One region of the Streptomyces sp. C11-1 genome, then DNA from elsewhere that is predicted to be linked to it. Evidence: riboswitches for the same ligand, from Rfam matches in the RefSeq annotation. Region 1 holds a riboswitch; each other region holds the start of a gene.
What was found. Region 1 has a riboswitch for cobalamin ahead of RI138_RS01395 (ABC transporter substrate-binding protein). Riboswitches for the same ligand answer to the same signal wherever they lie in the genome.
Positions count from the first base shown of each region.

Region 2: linked by a shared signal. The riboswitch ahead of RI138_RS05695 (cobalamin biosynthesis protein) and the one ahead of RI138_RS01395 (ABC transporter substrate-binding protein) in region 1 are both predicted to bind cobalamin.
Region 3: linked by a shared signal. The riboswitch ahead of metE (5-methyltetrahydropteroyltriglutamate--homocysteine S-methyltransferase) and the one ahead of RI138_RS01395 (ABC transporter substrate-binding protein) in region 1 are both predicted to bind cobalamin.
Region 4: linked by a shared signal. The riboswitch ahead of RI138_RS23130 (ribonucleoside-diphosphate reductase subunit alpha) and the one ahead of RI138_RS01395 (ABC transporter substrate-binding protein) in region 1 are both predicted to bind cobalamin.

Region 1 covers NZ_CP134500.1:361,885-366,512, reverse strand. Annotated here, with positions in the region: gene RI138_RS01410 (acyl-CoA dehydrogenase family protein) at 1-1,149, shown strand, start outside; gene RI138_RS01405 (acyl carrier protein) at 1,263-1,556, shown strand; gene RI138_RS01400 (beta-ketoacyl-[acyl-carrier-protein] synthase family protein) at 1,553-2,776, shown strand; cobalamin riboswitch at 2,934-3,120, shown strand; gene RI138_RS01395 (ABC transporter substrate-binding protein) at 3,183-4,229, shown strand; gene RI138_RS01390 (iron chelate uptake ABC transporter family permease subunit) at 4,226-4,628, shown strand, end outside.
Region 2 covers NZ_CP134500.1:1,298,240-1,302,867, reverse strand. Annotated here, with positions in the region: gene RI138_RS05700 (cobyric acid synthase) at 1-1,084, opposite strand, end outside; gene RI138_RS05695 (cobalamin biosynthesis protein) at 1,125-2,102, opposite strand; cobalamin riboswitch at 2,230-2,384, opposite strand; gene RI138_RS05690 (hypothetical protein) at 2,539-2,784, opposite strand; gene RI138_RS05685 (inorganic phosphate transporter) at 2,797-4,065, opposite strand; gene RI138_RS05680 (class II aldolase/adducin family protein) at 4,343-4,628, shown strand, end outside.
Region 3 covers NZ_CP134500.1:6,426,342-6,430,969, forward strand. Annotated here, with positions in the region: gene cobF (precorrin-6A synthase (deacetylating)) at 129-971, shown strand; gene RI138_RS28400 (hypothetical protein) at 982-1,179, opposite strand; cobalamin riboswitch at 1,401-1,615, shown strand; gene metE (5-methyltetrahydropteroyltriglutamate--homocysteine S-methyltransferase) at 1,780-4,104, shown strand; gene RI138_RS28410 (Imm49 family immunity protein) at 4,271-4,628, shown strand, end outside.
Region 4 covers NZ_CP134500.1:5,184,788-5,189,415, reverse strand. Annotated here, with positions in the region: gene RI138_RS23140 (carbon starvation CstA family protein) at 1-2,067, shown strand, start outside; gene RI138_RS23135 (YbdD/YjiX family protein) at 2,064-2,267, shown strand; cobalamin riboswitch at 2,459-2,581, shown strand; gene RI138_RS23130 (ribonucleoside-diphosphate reductase subunit alpha) at 2,719-4,628, shown strand, end outside.

The sequences.
Region 1 (4,628 bases):
TCCGCCCGGGTCACCCTGGCCATCGCCGTCCGTTACGCGGGCCACCGGCTGATCACCGGATCGCGGGCCGCGCAGCGCGTCCCCGTCTACGCCCACCGCACCCACCACGGGCCGCTGGCGAACGCGATGGCGACCGTCTTCGCGATGAGCCTGCTGCACCGCAGGGCGCTCGACCGCTGGGAGTCGGCTCCCGAGGCCGACCGGGACGAGGCGGAGCGTCTGGTGGCCGTTGCCAAGGGCTGGATCACCTGGCAGGCACGAGGCGTCATCGTCGAGTGCCGCGAGAGGTGCGGGGCCCAGGGGCTGCTGGAGAACAACGGCATGACCGAGCTGTTCACCGGCATCGAGGGCGCGATCACCGCCGAGGGCGACAACCTGGCCGTGCATGCCAAGGCCGCCGCCGAGATGCTGTTCAGCGCGACCACGAGGGAGTCGGCGGTGGACGAAGGGCCCGGCGACCTCGACGAGCCCGCGTTCCTGGACCGGCTGCTCACGGCCGTGGAGGACCTGTGGTTCGCCCGCGCCCGCGAGCGGATGAGCGCCGCCCCGCCCGGCGACCGGCTCGGCCGCTGGAACGCCGCCTCCCCGGCCGCGCTGCTCGGCGTCGAGGCGTACGGCTACCGGCAGGCGGGCGAGGCGTTCGAGCAGGCCGTGGCCTCCCTGCCGGAAGGGCCCGCGCGTGATCGGCTCACGGAGCTCCGGCGGCTGTTCGCGCTGCGGTGGGTCGCCCGCAACAGCGGCGACCTGCTCGCCACCGGACGGCTGACCGCCGATCAGGTCACGTTTCTCCCCGACGCGGTGGAGGACGCGATCGCGGCCGTGGCCCGGCACACGCCCGCCCTGGTGGAGTCCTTCGCCCTGCCGGAGCGGCTGATGTCGGACTGGCCGATCGCCGGGCCCGGTTACGCGGCGGCCTACGACGACCCCGAGGGGCCCTGGCACCGGGGCCGCATGGCCGGAGCCGGGGGCCGTCCCGGGGAGTTCCGGCGTCCCGCCCGCGGCAGCAGGAGGCGCCCGCTGCGCGAGAGGGCGGCGGCGCTGGGCGTCCGCGGGGTCCTGCTGGCGTACTGGGGAACCACGTCCATGGTCTCTCGATGGTTCGAGAAGTCGCAGGTGAGCGTAGACGAATCGGTTCGCCCCAGGGCGTAACCGGAAGATCGTCTTCCAGTTACTTCGGCGGTGGGTTGCCGCGTTCGACCACCTGCCGTTCCAGCGACGCCGATCACACGACGTCGATGACACACAGAGGAAGAGGAATCACCGTGAAGACCATCCACCCGAAGATCACCGAGGTGCTGACCGAGACGTTCAAGGTGCCCGCAGCCGAGATCCTGCCGGAATCCACCATGGACAGCCTGGAGATGGACTCCCTGGCGGTGGCAGAGTTCGCGGTCATCATCAAGGAGACCCTCGGCGTCGACGCCGACTCCGAGAAGCTGTACAAGGACGCCACGCTGGCCGACGTCTCCGCGTTCATCGACGCGGCCGTCGGCGGCGACGCGACCGTCGGCGGCGCGGCGGCCGGGGCCACGGTGCCGGTGAGCAACACCCGATGAAGCGACCCGCCATCGCCGTGACCGGCCTGGGAATGATCACCCCGGTCGGCACCACCACCGACACCACCTGGGACGGGGTCCTGGCCGGGCGGTCGCCCGCCCGGACCGTCCCCGAACTCGACGGCTGCGCGGTCGACTTCGCCTGCACGGTCTCCGGCATCGACCTGGACGACGCGGTCGGCGGACGTACGGCCTTCCGTATGGGCCGGTACGTCAAGTTCGCCGTACTCGCCGCCCGGGAAGCGGTCGCGGACGCCGGACTCGACCCGGCGCGCTGGGACGGAGCCCGGGTCGCCGTCGTCGTCGGCACCAGCAGCGGAGGATCGGCCGGGCTCACCGAACAGGCCGTCGCCCTGGAACGGCGGGGACCCGAGGCCACCTCGCCCTCGGGCATCCTGCTCACCATCCCGAACATGCCCGCGGCCGAGATCGCCATCCGGATGAAGGCCACCGGGCCCAGCCTGGCGCCGTGCACGGCCTGTTCGTCCGGGGTGACCGCGCTGTCCGTGGCCCGGGACCTGCTGACCCTCGGCCGGTGCGACATCGCGATCGCCGGGGCCACCGAGTCGATCGTGTTCCCGGTCGCCATGACAGGCCTCGCCCGCTCGGGCGCGGCGGCCCCGCGGGACGGCGACCCGGCCCGCCTCTGCCGCCCCTTCGCCGCCGACCGGGCCGGACTCGTCATGGGGGAGGGCGCCGCCGTCATGGTCCTGGAGCGGGCCGGCGAGGCGCGCGCCCGGGGGGCCGCGCCCCGGGCCCTGATCACGGGCGTCGGGGAGACCACCGACGCCCACCACCCCACCAGCCCGCACCCCTCGGGGGACATCGCACGGGCGGCCGTGGACGCCGCGCTGCGCGACGCGGGCTGGCGCGCCGAGGACGTCGGCCATGTCAACGCGCACGGGACGGCCACCCCCCAGGGCGATGCCACCGAGGCCGCCCTCATCGGCCGGGCCTACCCGCACCGGCCGCCCGTCACCGCCCCCAAGGGCGTGCTGGGCCACTGCATGGGGGCGGCCGGGGCCATCGAGACCGGTCTGACGATCCTCACGCTCCAGCACGGGCTGATCCCGCCGATCGCGAACCTGGACGCCCCGGCCCCCTGGTTCGACATCGACTGCGTCACGAAGACGCCGCGCGAGCTGCCCGTCCGGCGTGCCGTCAGCCACTCCTTCGGCTTCGGCGGCCAGAACGCGGTGATCGCCCTACAGGCGCCGTAACGCCGTAACGCCGTAACGCCGTAGCGCCGTAACGCCGTAACGGAAGCCGGCGGGCCGGTGCGGCGGGACGATCCCGCGCCGCACGGCCCGTCCGGCCGCCTTCCCGGACGTCGTCCGCAGCGCACCCTCACCGCCTCTGATTCCGTGCGAAGGCGCGTGATAGCTTGCCGGGGCCAGTCGAACCCCAACGACGGGGTCAGGGAATCCGGTGCGAAACCGGAACTGACGCGCAGCGGTGAGGGGGACGGGCGGGGCCACGGCCACTGGAGTACTCACCTGCTCCGGGAAGGCGTCCCGCCCGGACGAACCCGAGTCCGAAGACCTGCTGGCGCCCGCGCCCCGCACCGGGGCACGGGAACCGTACGACGGGCTCCGCGGCTGGGCCCAGAGACACCGAGGTCCTTTCGTGCTGCCCACGGCCCTGCCCGCCCCGATACGCACCGCTGCCCTGTTCGCCGCGGGACTCGTCCTGCTGACGGCCTGCGGCACCACCACCGACCAGGCCGCCGACGGCGGCGGCAAGGCCGACGGCTATCCGGTCACCCTCAAGAACTGCGGGCGCACCGTCACGGTCAAGGCCCCGCCGCAGCGCGCCGTCTCGGTCGACCAGGGGTCGACGGAGATCCTCCTCTCGCTCGGCCTCGCCGACCGCCTCGCGGGCAGCGCCACCTGGAGCGACCCGGTCATGAAGGGCCTGGAGAAGGCCAACGCGCGCGTCGAGCGGATATCCGAGAACCGGCCGTCGTCGGAGAGGGTCCTCGACAAAGAACCCGACTTCCTCAGCGCCTCCTTCGCCTCGACCCTCGCCAAGGGCGGCGTCGCCCCCCGCGAGCAGTTCGAGAAGCTCGGCGTCCCCACTTACATCTCGCCCGCCGACTGCACCGGCAAGGACAACAGCGGCGGCGGCGACGGAGCCCGTACCGCACCCCTCACCATGGACAGCGTCTACACGGAAGTCCGCGAACTGGCCCAGGTGTTCGGGGTACCCGAGCGTGGTGACGCCCTGGTGAAGAAGCTCCAGGCGCGGGTGGAGAAGGCCACCGAGGGCATCGACGCCTCCCAAGCGTCACTCCTCTACTGGTTCTCCGACTCCAAGGCCCCCTACCTCGCGGGCTGCTGCGGCGCCCCCGGAGTCATCACCAAGGAACTCGGCGCGAAGAACGTCTTCGACGACACGCACGACGAATGGCCCCAGATCAGCTGGGAGACCGTCGCCGACCGCAACCCCGACGTCCTGGTCATCGGCGACCTGAGCCGTACGATGCAGACCGCCGAGAGCGCCGAGAAGAAGATCGAGTTCCTTGAGTCCAACCCGGTCACCAAGACCATGGACGCCGTCAAGAACCGCCGTTACGTGCTGCTCAGCGGCCAGGCGATGAACCCGACCATCCGCACCGTGGAGGGCCTGGAGCGTGTCGCGGCCGGACTGCGCGACTTCGGCCTCGCGGGTTGAGTACGGGCAGCCGTACGGCCGGGGAGCGGGCCGGCACACCGCCCCTCACCGACCGGCCCCGCCCGGCCCGCGGCTGCGGGCCGCTCGCCGTGCTGCTCTGGGCCGGCGGCCTCCTGCTCCTGCTGCTCTCCGTCGCGGTCGCCGTGACCATCGGGCCCGCCCGGATCTCCGTGCCCGACGTCTGGTCGGCCGTCGCCGCCCACCTCGGGATCGGCGACTCGGAGCTCAGCCCGATCAGGGACGGCATCATCTGGAACCTGCGGATGCCCCGGACCCTGCTCGCCGCCGTGTGCGGCGCGGGGCTCGCGGTGTGCGGGACGGTGATGCAGTCCCTGCTGCGCAACCCGCTGGCCGACCCGTTCGTCCTCGGCGTCTCCTCCGGCGCCTCGACCGGGGCGG
Region 2 (4,628 bases), 940 kb from region 1:
CGACCCCCGCCCGCGACTCCACCTCGTCCTCGATCCGCTCACCGAGCACCTGGAACCCGCCGCAGATCCCCAGCACCGGCCGGCCCTCCGCCGCCCGCCGCACCAGCGCGTCCGCGAGACCCCGCTCGCGCAGCCAGGCCAGCGCCTTCACCGTGCCCCGCGTCCCGGGCACGACCACCAGGTCCGCGTCGGCCAGCTCCTCGGCCCGGTCCACGAACCGCACCACGACGCCCGGTTCGGCGGCCAGCGCGTCCACGTCCGTGAAGTTCGACATCAACGGCACCGCGCACACCGCGACCCGCAACACGTCCTCACCGTGCGGGGGAGCCACGACCGACTCCCGTACCGCACCCCGCAGGGACACCCGCAGGCCGTCCTCCTCGTCGATGCCGAGTCCGTGGGCGTACGGCAGAACTCCGTACGTCCGTCGCCCGGTCAGCCCGTACAGCATGTCCAGCCCCGGTTCCAGCAGCGAGACATCGCCCCGGAACTTGTTCACCAGGTAGCCCGCGACCAGCGACTGGTCCTCGGCGCCGAGCAGCGCCGTCGTCCCGAAGAACGAGGCGAAGACCCCGCCCCGGTCGATGTCCCCGACCACCAGCACGGGGAAGCGGGCCGCCCGCGCGATGCCCATGTTCACGATGTCGGTCCGGCGGAGGTTGATCTCGGCCGGCGAACCGGCCCCTTCGCAGATCACCGCGTCATAGGCCGACCGCAGCTGCTCCAGGCAGTCCGTGACCGTCCCGAGCAGCGCCTCCTGACGCCCCCCGTGGTAGCCCCGGGCGCTCATCTCACCGACCGGCCTGCCCATCAGGACCACCTGGCTGGACCGGTCGCCGCCCGGCTTCAGCAGCACCGGGTTCATCAGGGCGGTCGGCTCCACCCGGGCCGCCTGCGCCTGCATCGCCTGGGCGCGCCCGATCTCCGCGCCCTCGCGGGTCACGAAGGAGTTGAGGGACATGTTCTGCGCCTTGAACGGCGCGACCTTCACGCCCCGGCGCACCAGCCAGCGGCAGATGCCCGCCGTGACGACGCTCTTGCCCGCGTCCGATGTGGTCCCCGCGACCAGCAGCCCACCACTCATGCCCGCTCCCGTTCCCGTACCGCGTTCCGTGCCGGACCGTTCATGACCGCCCCCGCCTTCGTCCCGCAGCCGACCGCCCGGCGGCCCGCCCCGCGACCATCCGCGCCGCCACGCACACACCCAGGGCCAGCGCACTCACCCGGCGCGACAGCCGCACCGCGCGTTCGATGTCGTCGCCGCGCACGTCCCGGCCGGACTCCCCGTTCAGTACGGGCCGGTGCTCCACGCGCCCCGCGTACGCCAGCGTTCCCCCCAGTCGTACGCCGAGCGCCCCCGCGAACGCGGCCTCCACCGGTCCCGCGTTCGGGCTCGGGTGGCGCCCCGCGTCCGCCTTCCAGGCGCGTACGGCCTCGGACGGCCGCCCGCCCGCCACCACGGCCAGCGCGGCCGTCAGCCGGGCGCCGGGCCACCCAGCGAGGTCGTCCAGGCGAGCCGAGGCCCATCCGTAACGGCGGTGGCGGGGCGACTTGTGGCCGACCATCGCGTCGAGCGTGTTCACGGCCCGGAAGCCGACGAGTCCGGGCACCCCGCCGACGGCGCCCCACACGAGCGCGCCGACGACGGCGTCCGAGGTGTTCTCGGCGACCGATTCCACGACGGCGCGGGCGATCCCAGGCCCGTCCAGGGAGTGCGGGTCGCGCCCGCACAGATGCGGCAGCCGTTCCCGGGCGACCTCAAGGTCCCCGGCGGCCAGCGCGCCCCCGATGGCGCGGGCCTCCCGGCCCAGCGACGTACCGCCGACGACCGACCAGGTGGCGGCGGCGGTCAGCGCGACGGCGAGCGCGGGGCGCTCCCGTACCGCACGGGCGGCCAGCGCGGCGGCCCCCACGGCGCCTCCGGCGCACATGAGGGTGTGCAGCGCGCCCCGGCCCCGGTCGTCACGCCACAGCAGGGACTCCACCCGCGCGGCGGCCCGGCCGAACCCGGCGACGGGGTGGCCCCGCCGGGGGTCGCCGAAGAGCGCGTCGGCGACCATTCCGGCCGTGGCGCCGTACGCGAAGAGGCGATCGGCACGCACGGCTCAGCCCGTCGTGGGTCGGGGCGTTCCGGAGTGAGGGGGCACTGGATGCGGCGCACGGCGGCCGGACATGGCATAGGTCCTTAACTCAGGGTCCGCGCCCTGGTTCGACGAGAGCGGCGACGAGAGTCTCCTGGCTCCCGGATCCGCAGCTCCCCCGGCCTTCCAGCCCGTGCGCGACGGGCCGTGACATCCGGTGTCCCGACAGGTCGTGACGTCCGGTGTGGGGGAGTGCTCCCCGGTGACAGTGGCGGGACCGCGCCGGATTCGCACCGGCTTCCTCTGCTGTCGCCGTGAATGGCTCCGGCAGTCCACCACGCTGCGAGAACAGCCGTCAACTTGCTGTTGACCTGCGGAGGCCAGGTGTGCGCAGACGCACATCGGGCCGGACACACACGAGGTGTGTCCGGCCCGATGAGGGGTGCCGTGGGACGCGTCAGGCGACGATCAGATAGATCCCGTACGAGACCGCCGCCGCGCACGCCGCGAAGCAGGCGTACGCGCTGGTGCGCGCCAGCGCGGCGGTACCGCCGGAGGCACCGCTCCCGGAGCCGCTGCCGCCGGCCGGGGCCGACAGCTTGGAGAGGGCGACGATGCCCAGGGTGAAGACGCCGACCAGCGCGACGGTGATCACGAGACTGACACCGAAGACGGAGGCGAGAGCTGCCCAGTCGATTTTCATACGGATCTGTCCTTACACCGTGGCCGCGGGGCGGGGCGTGTCGTCGGGTGCCGCGGCCGGGGCCGGGATGGTGGTCGAGAGGTCGGAGACCGGTGCGCCCGCGGGGGGCGGGGAGACCGCGGCGATGGCGGTGGTGACGACGCCCTGCGGCTCGTTCGCCGCCGCTTCCTCGGTGTCGTTGACGTTGGTGTGGTCGACCGGCTGGCGGCGCGAGGCCAGCCAGATGGCGAAGGAGCCGCCGACCAGGATGGCCGCGGTGACGGCGACACCCCAGGGGCCCTGCTTGGTGAGGAACTCGGCACCCGCGCCGACCAGACCCGCGGCCGGGAGCGTGAGGCCCCAGGCGACGAACATCCGGGTGGCGGTGGACCAGCGGACCACGCCGCCCTTGCGGCCGAGGCCCGCGCCCATCACGGCACCCGAGCAGGACTGGGTGGTGGAGAGCGAGAAGCCGAGGTGCGAGGAGGCCAGGATGACGGTCGCCGCGCTGGTCTGGGCGGCGAAGCCCTGCGGCGGCTGGAGGTCGGTCAGGCCCTTGCCCATGGTGCGGATGATGCGCCAGCCGCCGAGGTAGGTGCCGAGCGCGATGGCGACACCGGCGGAGACGATGACCCACATCGGCGGGTTGGAGCCGGGGGCGAGGACGCCGCCGGTCACCAGGGCCAGGGTGATGATGCCCATCGTCTTCTGGGCGTCGTTGGTGCCGTGGGCGAGCGAGACGAGACCGGCCGAGGCGATCTGCCCGGTCCGGTAGCCCTTGGCCGTCGACTTGAGCTGGTTCGGGTCGGTGACGTTCCGGTTGATCCGGTACGTCAGCCGCGTGGCCAGCATCGCTGCGAGACCGGCGACGAGCGGAGCGGCGATCGCGGGCAGCAGCACCTTGGTGACGACGGTGCCGCCGTTGATCGAGGACCAGCCGGCCGACATGACCGCGGCGCCGATCAGACCGCCGAACAGGGCGTGGGAGGAGCTGGAGGGCAGGCCGACCAGCCAGGTCAGGAGATTCCACAGGATGGCGCCGACGAGCGCCGCGAAGATGACCTCGGTTCTGATGCCGTCTTCGTTGACGATCCCGCCGGAGATCGTCTTGGCGACCTCCACCGACAGGAAGGCGCCGATCAGGTTGAGAACGGCGGACATCGCCACCGCTGTCTTGGGCTTCATCGCGCCGGTCGAGATGGTGGTCGCCATCGCGTTGGCGGTGTCGTGGAAACCGTTCGTGAAATCGAACACGAGAGCTGTTACGACCACAATCGCAAGCAGCAGCGTGATGTGTTCCATTTACCCAGGCAATCGTTCGGCGTCAGTGGCTCGTGGACCGTAGGCAACCTGGGTGAACGGAAGATGAACTGAGCAGGGCGCTGTGGTGACCCCAACCAGGGGCGACTGATTCCGCTTGTGTGCGGGAGGGGCGGTGGGAGTCCCCTGGGGCGCCGTCTGGTCTGCCCTTTACCGCTCGTTGGTGAAGTTTTTGGCGGGCGTTTCCGGCCCCGGAAGAGATCCCGGTCACGTGGGGCACGACGTTCCGGTTTCCGTCTCCCGCCCCTACGCTCGCCCCATGAGCGAGCAGCAGCCGGAATCCGTCGCCCGGGTCTGGGAGGAGGTGGTCGCGACCGCCCGCCGCAGCGCCGCGGACGGCCTCGTAGTCGGCACCTCGGGCAATGTGTCCGCCCGTGCCGGAGACCTGGTCCTGGTGACGCCCAGCGGGGTGCCCTACGACCGGCTCGGCCCCCGTGACACGGTCGGCGTCGACCTCGACGGCCGCCAAGTCATCGGGGACCTCCGGCCGACCAGCGAACTCCCCCTCCACCTCGCGGTCTACCGCGAGACCGGCGCCGCCGCCG
Region 3 (4,628 bases), 6.1 Mb from region 1:
GGCACCCACTGCCCCGAACATATAGTTGGACGTCCTAGTAAGTCCACCCCGCCCGGGGTGTGGCTGGTGGATCACGGCCCGGTCCGCGACGCCTGGCATGATCGGCAGACATGGCAGACACGGCTGATATCAGCGAGGCACCACGGCACGTTCTCGTCATCGGCATGGGCGCCGGTGACCCCGACCATCTGACCCTCGCCGCGGTGAAGGCCATGCGCCGGGCCGATGTGTTCTTCGTCCTCGGCAAGGGCCGCGAGAAGGAGTCCCTGACCCGGCTGCGGCGCGACATCCTCGACGAGCACCTCACCGGCCCCTACCGGGTCGTGGAGGCCGAGGACCCGTGGCGCGACCGCACCCAGGACGACGGTGCGCGCTACGCCTCGGCCGTGCACGACTGGCGCCGCCGCCGCGCCGACATCTGCGAACGCCTGATCATCGAGGAGCTCGCGCCGGGGGAGTGCGGGGCCTTCCTGGTGTGGGGCGACCCGTCCCTGTACGACAGCACGCTCGCGATCCTGGCGGACATCCGGGGCCGCGGCACGGTGAATTTCGGCCATGAGGTGATCCCCGGCATCAGCAGCGTCTCCGCCCTCGCCGCCCGGCACCGCGTCACCCTGAACCGGGTCGGCCGCCCCATCCGCATCACCCCCGGTAGACGGCTCGCCCAGGGCTTCCCCGAGGACGACGGCGACATCGTGGTGATGCTCGACGGCCACGAGACCTTCACCCATCTGACGGGCAGGGGTCTGTGGATCCACTGGGGTGCGTACCTCGGCACCCCCGACGAGATCCTGGTCTCCGGCCCGCTCGACGAGGTCGCCGGCCGGATCAGCCGGCTGCGCGCGGAGGCCCGCGAGCGGCACGGCTGGATCATGGACACCTACCTGCTGCGGCAGGGGCGGGACGAGGCGGAAGGGGCGGGCCGCCCGGCGGAAGGCGCGGACGGCTCTGGGGGCGGCCCGCTCGGCTGACCGGCCGGCGTCAGCGCCGGGACTCGTGTTCCCGGATGACGCCCAGCCCGTGGCCGAGGCTCGGGCACTCGGCGCTCAGGTCGTCACCCCGCACCAGGTAGTTGTGCACCCGGCCGTCCGCCGGCCGCTCGATCGCGCGGTACTGCGTGCCGTTCACGGTGATCGTCCAGTCGTCGCCGTCCTGGGCCCACCCAACTGTCTTCTTCATATGGCGTTTTCCGTTCCTCGGTCGGCCCCGCCGGGGGTCGGCGGGCCGTGTAGTGGGAAGAAGAACGGCTTTTGACGCTCTGTGGTTCCGCCTTTCCTACGCCATTCGGTTACATCTGGGTCTCCGCCCCCGCACACCCAGAGGGGGCTTATTCGGGCACCCGTGTCTCACCTCACCGTTCGAAGTGTGAACAACGGTGTGCGCCCGGCGGTCTCCCCCTTAGGGTGACCGGTGCAGCTGGTTCGCCCTGTCCGCCAGGCAGGGAGTCGTAAGAGGGAACCCGGTGGGAATCCGGGACTGCCCCGCAGCGGTGAGTGGGAACGACCGCCGTCATACGCACTGGGCCCGGCCGGGTCTGGGAAGCGACGGCCAGTAGGTGTCTGCCCCGGCAGGCGTGCCCGCGAGTCCGAAGACCTGCCCGTTGCCCGCACGTGACCGTTCGCGTGCGGAGTTCCCGGTGACCTCGTGGGCGGGTCGGCGTAACCGTCAGGCGGACGGACACGGTCCAGTGTGTCCTGCTCTCCGCCCGATGCGTCACCCCTTCGTGTCCGCGTCCCGTCCCGGGATCAGCAAGCAGCCACGCTCGCGAAGGAGAGTCACGTGACAGCGAAGCCCGCAGCCGCGGCAGCACGGGCCACCGTGTACGGCTACCCCCGCCAGGGTCGGAACCGTGAACTGAAGAAGGCCATCGAGGGCTACTGGAAGGGCCGCGTCGACGCGGACACCCTCCGGCGGACCGCCGCCGAACTGCGCCGGGGAACCTGGCGGCAGCTCGCCGAGGCCGGAGTCCACGAGGTGCCGACCGGTGATTTCTCGTACTACGACCATGTTCTGGACACCAGCGTCATGGTCGGCGCTGTCCCCGCGCGGCACCGCGACGCCGTCCGCTCCGACGCCCTCGACGGATACTTCGCCATGGCCCGCGGCACCCAGGACGTCGCGCCGCTGGAGATGACGAAGTGGTTCGACACCAACTACCACTACCTGGTGCCCGAGCTCGGGCCCGACACCGTGTTCACCGCCGACCCCGCCAAGCAGGTCGCCGAGTTCAAGGAAGCCCTCGCGCTCGGCCACACCCCGCGCCCGGTCCTCGTCGGCCCCGTCACCTACCTCCTGCTCGCCAAGGCGGCCCCCGGTGTCGCCGCCGGCTTCGAGCCGCTGACCCTGCTGGACCGGCTCCTCCCGGTGTACGCCGAAGTCCTCGCCGGCCTCCGCGCGGCGGGCGCCGCATGGGTGCAGCTGGACGAGCCCGCCCTCGTCCAGGACCGCACCCCCGCCGAACTGAACGCCGCCGCCCGCGCCTACCGCGAGCTGGGCGCACTCGCCGACCGGCCCAAGCTGCTGGTCGCCTCCTATTTCGGGCGGCTCGGCGACGCGCTGCCGGTCCTGGCCAAGGCCCCCGTCGACGGACTGGCGGTCGACTTCACCGAGTCCGGCGCGGGCAACCTCGACGATCTCGCGGCGGCGGGCGGCCTGCCCGGCAAGCGCCTGGTCGCGGGCGTCGTCAACGGCCGCAACATCTGGATCAACGACTACGAGAAGTCGCTCGCCACCCTCGGCACGCTTCTCGGCCTCGCCGACCGCGTCGACGTCTCCGCCTCCTGCTCCCTTCTCCACGTCCCGCTGGACGCGGACGCCGAGCGCGACATCGACCCGCAGATCGCCCGCTGGCTGGCCTTCGCCCGGCAGAAGACCGAGGAGATCGTGGTCCTGGCCCGCGGCCTGGCCGGCGGCACCGGCGCCATCGCGGCCGACCTGGCCGCCAACCGCGCCGACCTGGCCTCCCGCGCCGGGGCCGCGCTCACCCATGACCCGGCCGTCCGGGACCGTACGGCGGCCATCACCGGAGCCGACGGCCGCCGCTCCCAGCCGTACCCCGAGCGGGCCGCCGCCCAGCGCGCCCACCTCGGGCTGCCGCAGCTCCCGACCACCACCATCGGCTCGTTCCCGCAGACCACCGAACTGCGCACCGCCCGCGCGGACCTGCGGGCGGGCCGGATCGACGAGGCCGGGTACGAGGAGCGGATCAAGGACGAGATCCGCGAGGTCCTCTCCTTCCAGGAGAAAGCCGGGATCGACGTCCTTGTGCACGGCGAGCCCGAACGCAACGACATGGTCCAGTACTTCGCCGAGCAGCTCACCGGCTACCTCGCCACCCGGCACGGCTGGGTCCAGTCCTACGGCACCCGATACGTCCGCCCGCCGGTGCTCGCCGGGGACATCTCGCGGCCCGAGCCGATGACCGTGCGCTGGACCACCTACGCGCAGTCGCTGACCGAGCGCCCCGTCAAGGGCATGCTCACCGGCCCGGTCACCATGCTCGCCTGGTCCTTCGTCCGCGACGACCAGCCGCTCGGCGAAACCGCCCGCCAGGTGGCCCTCGCCCTCCGTGACGAGGTCAACGACCTGGAGGCGAGCGGCACTTCGGTTATCCAGGTCGACGAGCCCGCGCTCCGCGAGACGCTGCCGCTGCGGGCCGCCGAGCATGCCGCGTACCTGGAGTGGGCGACCGAGTCCTTCCGGCTCGCCACCGCCGGGGTACGGCCGGACACCCAGATCCACACCCACATGTGCTACGCGGAGTTCGGTGACATCGTCCAGGCCATCGACGACCTCGACGCCGACGTCATCAGCCTGGAGGCCGCCCGATCCCATATGCAGGTCGCCCGCGAACTCGCCGCCCACGGCTACCCGCGTGAGGCCGGGCCCGGCGTCTACGACATCCACTCCCCGCGCATCCCGAGCACCGAAGAGGCGGCGGCCCTGCTGCGCAAGGGACTTGAGGCCATCCCGGCCGAGCGGCTTTGGGTGAACCCCGACTGCGGCCTGAAGACCCGCGGCTGGCCCGAGACCCGGGCCTCCCTGGAGAACCTGGTCGCCGCCGCGCGGCAGATCCGCGCGGAGCTGCCCACCGAAGCGGCGTGATCCGCCCCGGGGCGGGAGCGGCCACCGCTGCTCCCGCCCCGGGACGTTCCCGTACGGCCGGTGAATGTCCGATCCCGCTGATGACGTTCCCGTGCGGGCCGGGGAATGTCCGAGCCCGCTGATAGCGTGCCGCTTCCGGATCGAAGATCACGAAAGGGCTGCGGACGTGCGGGAAGTGACGTGTCATGAGGTGGACGCCCGGCGCTTGGGCGAGGCGTCGGAGGGTATCGTCGGGCGCGCCGTGGGGCGGTGGCACTGGATGCGCTACGACGACCCGGCCCCGCGGCGCATGGCCGAAGCGGCCGACGAACTGCTCGACCACGTCGCCGCGCGCACCGCGCAGGGAGCCGCGCTCGACGATGTGGCCCGCTCCGCGCTGCGCACGGCGGCCGAGTGCCGCCTGGGGGAGTTGAGCGTCGGCTGCTACCCCGACGGCGACCAGGAGATCTTCTTCCCGCTGATCGGCGAGAAGCTCAGCACCGAGGACATATCCTTCAGCGCCGCCTTCGGCCACGCGGGGGCGC
Region 4 (4,628 bases), 4.8 Mb from region 1:
GCGGCGGCCCTGGGCTCGTACGCCATCGCCTACCGCTTCTACTCCCGGTTCATCGCCAACCGGGTACTGCGGGCCGACAAGAACCGCGCGACCCCCGCCGAACGGCTCGACAACGGTGTCGACTTCCATCCCACCGACCGCCGGGTCCTCTTCGGCCACCACTTCGCCGCCATCGCGGGCGCCGGGCCGCTGGTCGGTCCCGTACTCGCGGCGCAGATGGGCTACTTGCCCGGCACGATCTGGCTCGTCGTCGGCGTCATCTTCGCCGGTGCCGTCCAGGACATGGTGACGCTCTTCTTCTCCACCCGCCGCAACGGCCGTTCGCTCGGCCAGATGGCGCGCGACGAGATCGGCCCGGTCGGCGGGATCGCCGCCCTGGTCGCGGTGTTCATCATCATGATCATCCTGCTCGCGGTTCTCGCGCTGGTCATCGTGAACGCGCTCGCCCACTCGCCCTGGGGCGTCTTCTCCATCGGCATGACGATCCCGATCGCGCTCTTCATGGGCGTCTATCTGCGGATCCTGCGCCCCGGCAAGGTCAGCGAGGTCTCGCTCATCGGCGTCGCGCTGCTGCTGCTCGCGATCGTCGCGGGCGGCTGGGTGGCCGAGTCGTCCTGGGCGGACTTCTTCACGCTGGAACCGGGCACGCTGGTCGTCTGGATGATCGTGTACGGGTTCCTCGCCTCCGTGCTGCCCGTGTGGCTGCTGCTGGCGCCGCGCGACTACCTCTCCACCTTCATGAAGGTCGGCACGATCGCCCTGCTGGCCCTCGGTGTGGTGATAGCGCTGCCCACCCTGAAGATGCCCGCGGTCACCGAGTTCGCGAGCAGCGGCTCGGGGCCCGTCTTCGCGGGCTCGATGTTCCCGTTCGTCTTCATCACCATCGCCTGCGGCGCGCTCTCCGGCTTCCACTCCCTGGTCTCCTCGGGCACCACCCCGAAGATGGTCCAGAAGGAGACCCAGATCCGGATGATCGGCTACGGCGCGATGCTGACCGAGTCGTTCGTGGCGATCATGGCGATGATCGCCGCCTGCATCATCGACCCCGGTCTGTACTTCGCCATCAACGCACCGGCCGGTGTGATCGGTGACAGCGTCCAGGCCGCCTCCGAGGCCGTGGCCGGCTTCGGCTTCTCCATCTCCCCCGAGGCGCTGGCCCAGGCGGCCAAGGACGTCGAGGAACAGAGTCTGCTGTCCCGGACCGGTGGCGCACCGACGTTCGCGCTCGGCATGGCGGAGATCTTCTCCGCGGTGATCGGCGGTACCGCCATGAAGGCGTTCTGGTACCACTTCGCCATCATGTTCGAAGCGTTGTTCATCCTCACCACCGTCGACGCGGGCACCCGCGTGGGGCGCTTCATGCTCCAGGACATGCTGGGCAACGTCTACAAGCCGTTCCGCGAGGTCAGCTGGAAGCCGGGCGTGTGGTTCGCCAGCGCCGTCGTCGTAGGCGGATGGGGCTACTTCCTCTGGGTCGGTGTGCACGACCCGCTGGGCGGCATCAACCAGCTCTTCCCGCTGTTCGGCATCGCCAATCAGCTGCTGGCCGCGGTCGCGCTGGCCGTCTGCACCACGCTGCTGGTGAAGTCCGGCCGACTGAAGTGGGCCTGGGTGACCGCGGTGCCCCTGGCCTGGGACGTGGCGGTCACGCTCACCGCGAGCTGGCAGAAGATCTTCTCCGAGGACGTGAAGATCGGGTTCTTCGCCCAGCGCGACAAGTACCAGGCGGGCATCGACGCCGGTGAGGTGCTGGCCCCCGCGAAGAACATGGAGGAGATGCGGACCGTCGTCACCAACTCCACGGTCGACGGGGTGCTGTGCGCGCTCTTCGCGGTCCTCATCATCGTGGTCCTCGTGGACGCCGGACGGGTCTGCTTCAACGCCATCCGCGACCCGGAGAGCGTCAAGCTCCACGAGGCGCCGTTCGTCCAGTCCAGGCTGGTCGCCCCGGCGTCGATCCTCGCGACCAAGGAGGAGAAGGCCGAGCTGGTCGCGGCGGGCGTCGGCCCCGAGGGCGGCATCCGCGTGGAGGACGGCGGTACGGACCTGCCGAAGGCCCGGACATGAGTGTGCGGGACGTCCGCCGGATCGCCGGCCGCATCCGCTGGTACGTGCGCGAGCTGACCGGCGAGTCGGCCTACGACCGTTACGTGGCGCACGCGCGGGCGCACGATCCGGACACACCGGTCATGACCCGCCGCGTCTTCGAGCACAGCCGCACCGACGCCCGCGAGGCGGACCCCCGCGAGGGCTTCCGCTGCTGCTGAGCGCCACCGGTCCCGCGGGGCCGCCGCACCCCGCCCAGGGGCGCGGCGGCCCCTTTTCGCGCCCTCGTACAGGCCCGTCCGCTCCGGGCCGAACCGGAGAAAAGTCGGGCGAAGAATCCACACCGCCTCGGAAAAGTTATGTCGGCCGACACAACATGTGGGGGCTACCTCATCAGGCGGCCCCCACATGTATGCTCGACCTCGCTGTCGTCGCAGGGGAATCCGGTGCGAATCCGGAACTGTCCCGCAACGGTGTGATCAGTGTGCTTTTGCACACCTGAAGTCCGAAGACCTGTCGACAGTGCGTCCGGATCGACCGAACCGGATGCCAGACGTCCGGGCCTCGCGGATAGGCCGGTGGACGCCGTCAGCAGTGCTGCCCTGACCCGGGCTTCGCGCTGCCCGGCTTCCCCGCCTGCTGCCGGCCCCCAGCCGAGCGAGGGAAAGCCCAGTGACCATCGCGCCCGCCGATCCGGTTTCAGCCACCGAATCCGCAGTGTCCACCACGTCCGGAGACGCCTCGAACGACGGACCCGGGACCGCCCTGCTGCGGACCCTGACCGACCTCACCGTCGATCTGCCCGACACCGACCCCGGACGGGTCGCCGCTGCCGCGTTGCGCGGGCGCAACGCCCGCTCCGACGAGGCCGAGCTGCGCTCGCTGGCCACCGAGGCCGCCGCGGGGCTGATCTCCGAGGACCCCGCGTACTCCAAGCTCGCCGCCCGGCTGCTGACCCGCACGATCGCCGACGAGGCCGCGAGCCAGGGCGCCACGTCCTTCTCCGCCTCGGTCGCCGTCGGCCACCGCGAGGGCCTGATCGCGGACCGCACGACCGCCTTCGTCGAGCTGCACGCGAAGGCGCTGGACGAGCTGGTCGAGCGGACGCTGTCCGAGGGCGCGGACGACCGTTTCGGCTACTTCGGTCTCCGTACGCTGCACAGCCGCTACCTGCTGCGCCACCCGCACACCCGCCAGGTCATCGAGACCCCGCAGCACTTCATGCTGCGCGTGGCCGCGGGCCTGGCCGAGGACGAGTCGGTGCGGGCGCTGGACGAGGTCGCCGCGCTCTACGGGCTGATGAGCAGGCTGGACTACCTCCCCTCCTCCCCCACGCTCTTCAACTCCGGTACCCGGCACCCGCAGATGTCCTCCTGCTATCTGCTGGACTCCCCCAAGGACGAGCTGGACTCGATCTACGACCGCTACCACCAGGTGGCGCGGCTCTCCAAGCACGCGGGCGGCATCGGTCTGTCCTACTCCCGCATCCGCGCCCGGGGTTCGCTGATCCGGGGCACCAACGGGCACTCCAACGGCATCGTGCCGTTCCTCAAGACGCTGGACGCCTCGGTGGCGGCGGTGAACCAGGGCGGTCGGCGCAAGGGCGCTGCGGCGGTCTACCTGGAGACCTGGCACGCGGACATCGAGGAGTTCCTCGAACTCCGCGACAACACGGGCGAGGACCAGCGGCGTACGCACAACCTGAACCTGGCGCACTGGATCCCGGACGAGTTCATGCGCCGCGTCGACGCCGACACCGAGTGGTCGCTCTTCTCCCCCGCCGACGTGCCCGAGCTGGTCGACCTGTGGGGCGACGAGTTCGACGCGGCCTACCGCGCGGCCGAGGCCAGGGGGCTGGCCCGCAAGACGATGCCCGCGCGTGAGCTGTACGGCCGGATGATGCGTACCCTCGCGCAGACCGGCCAGGGCTGGATGACGTTCAAGGACGCCTCCAACCGGACCGCGAACCAGACCGCCGAGCCGGGCCGGGTCGTCCACTCCTCGAACCTGTGCACCGAGATCCTTGAGGTCACCAACGACGGCGAGACGGCCGTCTGCAACCTGGGCTCGGTCAACCTCGGCGCCTTCGTGGCGAACGGCTCGATCGACTGGGACCGGCTGGATGCCACCGTGCGCACCGCCGTGACCTTCCTGGACCGGGTCGTCGACATCAACTTCTACCCGACCGAGCAGGCCGGGCGCTCCAACTCCCGCTGGCGGCCGGTCGGTCTGGGCGCCATGGGCCTCCAGGACGTCTTCTTCCAGCTGCGTCTGCCCTTCGACTCGCCCGAGGCCCGCGCGCTCTCCACGAAGATCTCCGAGCGGATCATGCTGGCGGCGTACGAGGCGTCCTGCGACCTGGCCGAGCGGTCGGGCCCGCTGCCCGCCTGGTCCGAGACGCGTGCCGCGCGCGGTGTGCTGCACCCCGACCACTACGACACCGAGCTGAACTGGCCGGAGCGCTGGGACGCCCTGCGCGCCCGGGTCGCGAAGACCGGTATGCGCAACTCGCTGCTGCTCGCCATCGCGCCGACCGCCACGATCGCCTCGATCGCCGGTGTGTACGAGTGCATCGAGCCGCA